DNA from 2 places in the Bacillus cereus group sp. MYBK79-1 genome. Region 1 is predicted to be linked to the other one. Evidence: riboswitches for the same ligand, from Rfam matches in the RefSeq annotation. Region 1 holds a riboswitch; the other holds the start of a gene.

Region 1 (3,506 bases):
CTACTATTCGCATACGTGTTTGCGATAAGCGATAGTTCATTTACAACACGAACTATATTTTGGCTATTTTGCAATATATCACTTGAATTGCTAGAAACAACTCTAACTTGATTTGTAACAGATTGTGCTGATTTTGAAATTTTTTCAAAGAAAGTACCACTACTTTCAACAAGTTTCATTCCAGATCCTACTTCTTTTGAAGCTTTTTGCATTGAAGCAACAGCTTCTTCCGTTTCAGCTTGTGTTTCCCCTATTAATTTCGCTATATCTTTTGCTGATGCTTCCGTCTGCTCTGCTAATTTACGCACTTCATCAGCAACAGCTTCAAATCCCTTTCCGCTTGCATCAGTACGTGAAGCTTCAATAGAAGCATGTAAAGCTAGCGAATTCGTTTGATTTGAAATACCTGTAATTACATTGACAATATCTCTAATTTCTTTTGATCTTGTTTCCAAAGAATGAATGATAGAAGATAAATCTTGTACTGCATTTTGTATTATATTCATTTGATTAATCGCCTGTTTAATAACACCATTTCCTTTTACTGAATGATGCTTCGTACCTTCAGACTCTTTCGCCATTTGTTCTGCAGCATTCTTTATCTCTTCCATCTTATCTTCCATTTCACATACAATACCTAAATACTGTGGTACTGACGTTTCTTGTGATTGAGCGCCAGCTCTTAATCCAACCATAGAACTTACGATTTCTTGAACTGCCATACTATTCTCTTTCGTACTCACTGACAATTCTTGTGAAGATGAGGAAACCTGTTCTGCTGTCTGCTTCACTTTATCTATAATTCCTTTAAACTTCTCGATGGTATTATTAAAATATGCATTAATAATACCAATATCATCTGGTCTTTCCTCTAATTTAATACTTAAATCACCTTCACCGACTTTACGCAATCCTTCACGTAAATCTCGCAATGGAGCAAGTGCGTTACGTACGATTAAGAATTGAATAACAGTGGCAATTAGAACAGAAATACAAATAAACATTAAACCTTGTATAATGAATCTTTCCTTTGTAATAGGAACAATAGAGGCATCTACATCGGCTGCAACAATTGCCACAATATTTCCGTCTCCATCTTTAATTGGCTCTAATATCGTTACCCATGTTCCTAATGCATCTTCATATACTACTGTCATGTTTGCTTTTTTTGTGTTCATTACTTTATCATATGCTTCCATCCAAAGATCTGGTTGTTTATAATATTCTCCCGGCCTTACTTCAACAACATTTGCTAACCCTGTAGACAAATCAACGATTAGTAACTCACCTTTTTCATTTTCTTTTGCTCCAACAATATAGGTTTGTCCAACACTATTCAATTCTTCCGTTGCTTCATCTAATTTCTCTGTTAACTTCTCTCTCTTTTCTCTTTGTGCCACTGGATCTTTTGTAACATCTCTCACTATTTCTTCGTCTAATTTATGTAATACCGTATCTCCTGTTTCAAAAGAATGCCTTTCAAATATAGACATCATGCTATTTTGAAACATGTTAAAACTTAACGCTCCCATAGTACCAACAAGCGTCAAAATAACTAACACAGTTAACAATACATTCTTTTGAAGAAATGATAGTTTGTGCCAATATTTTTTCATTAACATCACCTTTCTTAATTAACGTACTATAAAGTAACGCTATTAAAATATACACCCTATTAATAAACGATAACAGTTCTCATTTGTTTATAAACAAAAAAAAGACCAATGAAAAGAGCATTGGTCAAGACCAACCCTATCCGTCCGGTAACTGGCTAGCATAACCTTTCGGCCTTAGCTCCTGTAGTTTTGCGTCCTAATGTTTCCATCAGTTTGCCTTTCTCGCTGAACGAGTTGAACGATATGGGAGTTCTATGAGAATTACATTATTCTCTATCAAAGATTACAACATAAAAATTAAAATGTCTACCTATTTAGAGATGCAAATGTAAAGTTTCAATGTATTATTTTTTCGAAATAATTTAACAAAGTTCGTGAATGTTACATTTCTTGTGTTATATAATAAAAAATGTATATAACACAAGGATTATTTTGAGTATTTATTTTAATTTTCATTCAAATTAAATTATTCGAATATATCTTAACTAATGAATTTCGGAGGTAGTTTATCATGTTTTGGCTACAATTTCTTACGTTACTACTCTGTATTTTTATTGGCGCACGCCTAGGCGGAGTTGGTCTAGGAGTAATGGGTGGCGTTGGTATGGCAATACTTGTTTTCGTCTTCCACTTACAACCTACAGCTCCCCCTATTGATGTAATGCTTATGATTTTAGCAGTAATTACAGCTGCCGGTGCACTGCAAGCCGCTGGAGGAATGGACTACCTTGTTCATCTGGCTGAGAAAGCATTACGAAAAAATCCAAAGCGCATTACATTCTTTGCTCCAATTGTTACTTATTTATTTACACTGTGCGCAGGAACTGGTCACGTTGCTTATTCTGTACTTCCTGTTATCGCAGAAGTCTCTCGCGAATCTGGGATTAGACCGGAACGACCAATGTCAATTGCCGTAATCGCTTCCCAACAAGCAATTACAGCTAGCCCTATATCAGCTGCAACAGTTGCCCTTTTAGCAATGCTAGCTGACTATAAAATCACTTTATTAGATATTTTAAAAGTAAGTATTCCTTCTACCTTCATCGCTTGTATGGTAGCTGCATTTGTTGCTAGCAAAATGGGGAAAGAATTAAATGAAGACCCTGAATACTTGAAACGTTTAAAAGAAGGAATGATTCCTAAAATTGAAGAGAAAAAAGAATTTGTTGGTTTAAAAGGCGCTAAACTATCCGTTATCCTTTTCTTAGTAGGAACTTTCCTTGTCGTACTTCTCGGTTCATTTGAAGCACTTCGTCCAGGATGGATGGTCGACGGGAAGTTAGTTCGTCTTTCAATGCCAAACACAATTGAAATGGTTATGTTAACTATCGCAGCTCTTATTATTATTTTCTGCAAACCAAATGTAGAAAGCATCGTGTCTGGTAACGTCTTTAAAGCGGGGGCAACAGCAGTTGTTGCTATTTTCGGTATCGCTTGGATGGGAGATACTTTCTTTAACGGAAACTTAAATATGATTCAAGGATCAATTCAGCACCTAGTAACAAGTGCACCATGGCTATTTGCCATCGCATTATTCATTCTATCTATTTTATTATATAGCCAAGCCGCAACAGTACGTGCTTTAATGCCTCTTGGATTATCACTCGGTATTCCACCCGCACTATTAATCGCGATGTTCCCTGCAGTAAATGGATACTTCTTCATTCCAAACTATGGAACAATCGTTGCTGCCATTAACTTTGATCGCACTGGTACAACTGGCATTGGTAAATATGTTTTAAATCATAGCTTTATGATTCCAGGCCTAATCGCAACATTCACTTCTATCGGCATTGGAATGCTCTTAATATCAATTATGTTTTAAAGAAAAGCACAAACCTATAATTTAAAAGGGTTTGTGCTTTTTTAATCAAACGTTTGTTTAAATAA
Region 2 (3,506 bases), on a different contig from region 1:
GCAACGGTTATTGGTTACAAAATTAGAAGACCTCTAGCTAATTTGGATAAATTTGTGAATAAGCAAGCGATTAAATATCCAGAGGATAAAATATATAGTGATATTATGAAACAAGAAGTAGAACGAATTCATACAATCGCTACAGAACTTAGTGGATTTGAGAAATCTAAATCAATAGAATCAGAAGTTCATAGTATAGAAGAAATTATCGCTTATGTTATCCGAGTTATGGGGAAGCCTGCTTTAAAGCAAGGAGTGCACATACAAGGTATTTATAGTAAAGATATACCATCGATTACATGTGATGAAAAACGATTAAAACAAGTATTTTTTAATTTAATTAAAAATGCGATTGAAGCAATGTCAGTTGGCGGAACGATTACGATTAAAGTGACTGTAGAAGATGCAATCATTGTTCGAGTTAAGGATGAAGGATGCGGTATCCCAAAAGACAAAATTCCGAAGCTAAATGAAGCTTTTTACACAACGAAAGAAACGGGAACAGGTTTAGGTTTAGTAGTCACAGAAAAAATTATTAAAGACCACAATGGTAAAATGAGTTTTGAAAGTGAAGTTGGGGTTGGAACGACGGTGAAGGTTATATTGCCGATTCGTTGAATGTAAAAAACATCACTTTTGACTAAGTTATGTTTTTTTATCAGATTAGATTCATAATGATAGGATGGAAATCAATGAAGAAGAAATGAATAAAGATAATAAAGCGACTCCAAACATTTCTGTAACAGAGGACCGAATTGTAAAGGTTGAAAGAGTGAAATCAGTAATTATACCGGTGACTGGTATGTAGTTACTCAAATAAAAAAAGCTGGAGAGTACAAATTTGTACCAACAGTGAAGTTTGAAGGGAAAGAAATCTCCATTTTGAGATTTCTTTTTTATTTTGCTACGTATAAGTAAATGATGAGTAGAAATGGAGGAAACTTCAGTTAGTTAAAAGTTTACTTTGTTTCATATGTGTTTTTATAAATATATAAATTTACCCTTGAAAAGTATTAAATAAGCGTATATACTAAAAAATGTATTTAGAGGTAAAGTTATGAATTTTACGATGAATATTGTTTATATTAATAAAATTCAAAAAGATATTTCCTTTTTGGAATTTTAATAGTATAATGAAAACAAGATAGTAAAATAATAGGATATAATTGGCACACTATTCGAAAGGATAGGTCGCAAAGCTTAAGAGTCTAAGGTAATGAAAGTTACTATGATAGTCTGGTTGCAGTTTGGATTTTCCCCCATCTTGTTATGGAGGAAAATCCAAGAAGCAACCAGATTTTTTATTTTTCAAGAAAATGGTTATACTACAATAGGATATAATTGGCACACTATTCGAAAGAGTAGGTCGCAAAGCTAAGAGTCTAAGGTAATAAATATTACTATGATAGTCTGGTTGCAGTTTAGATTTTCACACATGTTGTAATGTATGAAAATCTAAGAGGCAACCAGGCTTTTTGTTTTCTAAAAAGCAAGCAAGGTGTAGAAAAATAAAATAAATAGGCACACTATTCGAAAGGGTAGGCCGCAAAGCTAAGAGTCTAAGGTAATAAATATTACTATGATAGTCTGGTTGCGATTTGGTTGTTCGCACATATTGTGATGTGTGAAAACCGAAGAAGCAACCAGGCTTTTTGTTTTCTAAAAAGCAAGCCAGGTGTAGAAAAATAAAATAAATGGGCACACTATTCGAAAGGATAGGCCGCAAAGCTAAGAGTCTAAGGTAATAAATATTACTATGATAGTCTGGTTGCAATTTGGATGTTCGCACATATTGTGATGTGTGAAAACCGAAGAAGCAACCAGGCTTTTTGTTTTTTGTGAGGATAGATTTTAAACATATATAGCTGCACGAACTGATGACTGATTATTTTTTATATTTAGATAAACAAGAGAGGAGGAATCTTAATGAAGAAGCGGATAGGGAATTTTGGACGTATACTTCTCGCAGGAGGAATACTTTTCACACAAATTGGTGTGTTAGATTACTCCGCAACAAAGGTTTACGCGGTTACAAATGATGAACAAGGAAGATTTGTTGTTCATATGGATAAACAACAAATAAAAGTTGATGAAAACGTAGTATTAAAGATTATGAATACAAATAAACAAGATACTAACATTGAACTTAAATTATCTGAAGGACAACTCTTCAGTGAAGAAGAAACGAAAAAAATGAACGAAAACAATAAGGCGATTAAAAACATTTCTGTAACAGAGGATCGAATTGTACAGATTGAAAAAAACGAGAACAGTGATTACATGGGTGACGTATATGTCGTTATTCAAGTGAAACAAGCTGGAGAGTATACATTTGAACCAACAGTGAAACTTGAAGATAAGGAAAAGAAGATTGAATCTACTTTACTGCATGTCATTGAGAATAAGCAAAATTCAAAAGCTGTTGTTCCTGAAAGTGATAAGAAATCTTCAGAAGAAACTGAGAAACAAGAAGTAAACAAAACAGAGAAAGTATTAGAAGAAAATAAAAAACAAGAAATAGAATCAAAGAATGCTGAAGTTCCAAAAGAAACGGAGCATGTAGAAACAGAAAAGGCTAACGAAGAACAATTACAAAAAGAAAATGTAAAAGAGGACAATAAGCAAAACGAAAATAGTGGGAAATTATCTGCTATTCAGCCTGAGAAGCTATTAAAAGACCAATCGCTACTAGCTGCTGGCCCGATTACAAGTATTCTTAAGTATCCAGACGTAAAGGTAATCAATAATAGAACTGGTGAGGGACCTTCTATCCCAGGTAAATATGCTTTTAGATTTGTTTGGAGTCCACAAGTAACATATGAGGTAAAAGGTAGTACCAACGATAGATATGGTCAAAGCCAATACAGGTTTAGAAATTCAAGTAGAGAACAATATGTATTAGTTAAAAGGGCTGGTGAATATCAAGGGAAATGGATTGATGTACGTATTAATATTCACTCCATGACAGCTTCATCAGTAGATGTTAAAACACCGACAACTAAATCGGAAGCAAAAAACTTCTTACAATTATATGGAAATGGAAAAAGTGGTCAAACGTATAAAGCGTCCTTTGAATTCTATGAGCATGGAACCAGTAAAAAAGTACCACTAACGGCAATGTGGAATTTTAAAAGGGTCAATAGTTATAAAAATGTAACTTTACGTAATGATGGTAATCATTTAACGAATTTATATGTGTATGATACGAGTTCAATTAGATATCAGGATCGAGGAAACAATAAAATAGAGTTTTCTGGTACTGCTGGTCCAGTAGCTACCCCAGAGGCAGACATGACAATTACATTTGATGATTTAACAGAATTACCGCTTGAAGTGAAATTAAACGCTGGTGGTGTTAACTTATCATATGATCAATTAGCAATCGCACAAATCGAAATTCCAGCTCCAAGTGTCATAGGAGATGTTGTGGAAGATAATTCTCGGCAGTTATCTTATAAGGTATATCAAAACATGCCTGCCCAGTCTAAGAGTATTCATTATGCAAA

The links. A riboswitch is a leader RNA that binds a small molecule or an ion and turns the genes downstream of it on or off. The one in region 1 is predicted to bind cyclic di-GMP.
Positions count from the first base shown of each region.
Region 2: linked by a shared signal. The riboswitch ahead of ACTFOB_RS25730 (WxL domain-containing protein) and the one ahead of ACTFOB_RS18590 (methyl-accepting chemotaxis protein) in region 1 are both predicted to bind cyclic di-GMP.

Region 1 covers NZ_JBQAEO010000012.1:39,118-42,623, reverse strand. Annotated here, with positions in the region: gene ACTFOB_RS18590 (methyl-accepting chemotaxis protein) at 1-1,616, opposite strand, end outside; cyclic di-GMP riboswitch class I at 1,760-1,844, opposite strand; gene ACTFOB_RS18585 (anaerobic C4-dicarboxylate transporter family protein) at 2,128-3,441, shown strand.
Region 2 covers NZ_JBQAEO010000029.1:7,259-10,764, reverse strand. Annotated here, with positions in the region: gene ACTFOB_RS25740 (ATP-binding protein) at 1-618, shown strand, start outside; partial or broken gene ACTFOB_RS25735 (hypothetical protein) at 692-882, shown strand; cyclic di-GMP riboswitch class I at 1,159-1,248, shown strand; cyclic di-GMP riboswitch class I at 1,334-1,422, shown strand; cyclic di-GMP riboswitch class I at 1,511-1,599, shown strand; cyclic di-GMP riboswitch class I at 1,688-1,776, shown strand; gene ACTFOB_RS25730 (WxL domain-containing protein) at 1,927-3,506, shown strand, end outside.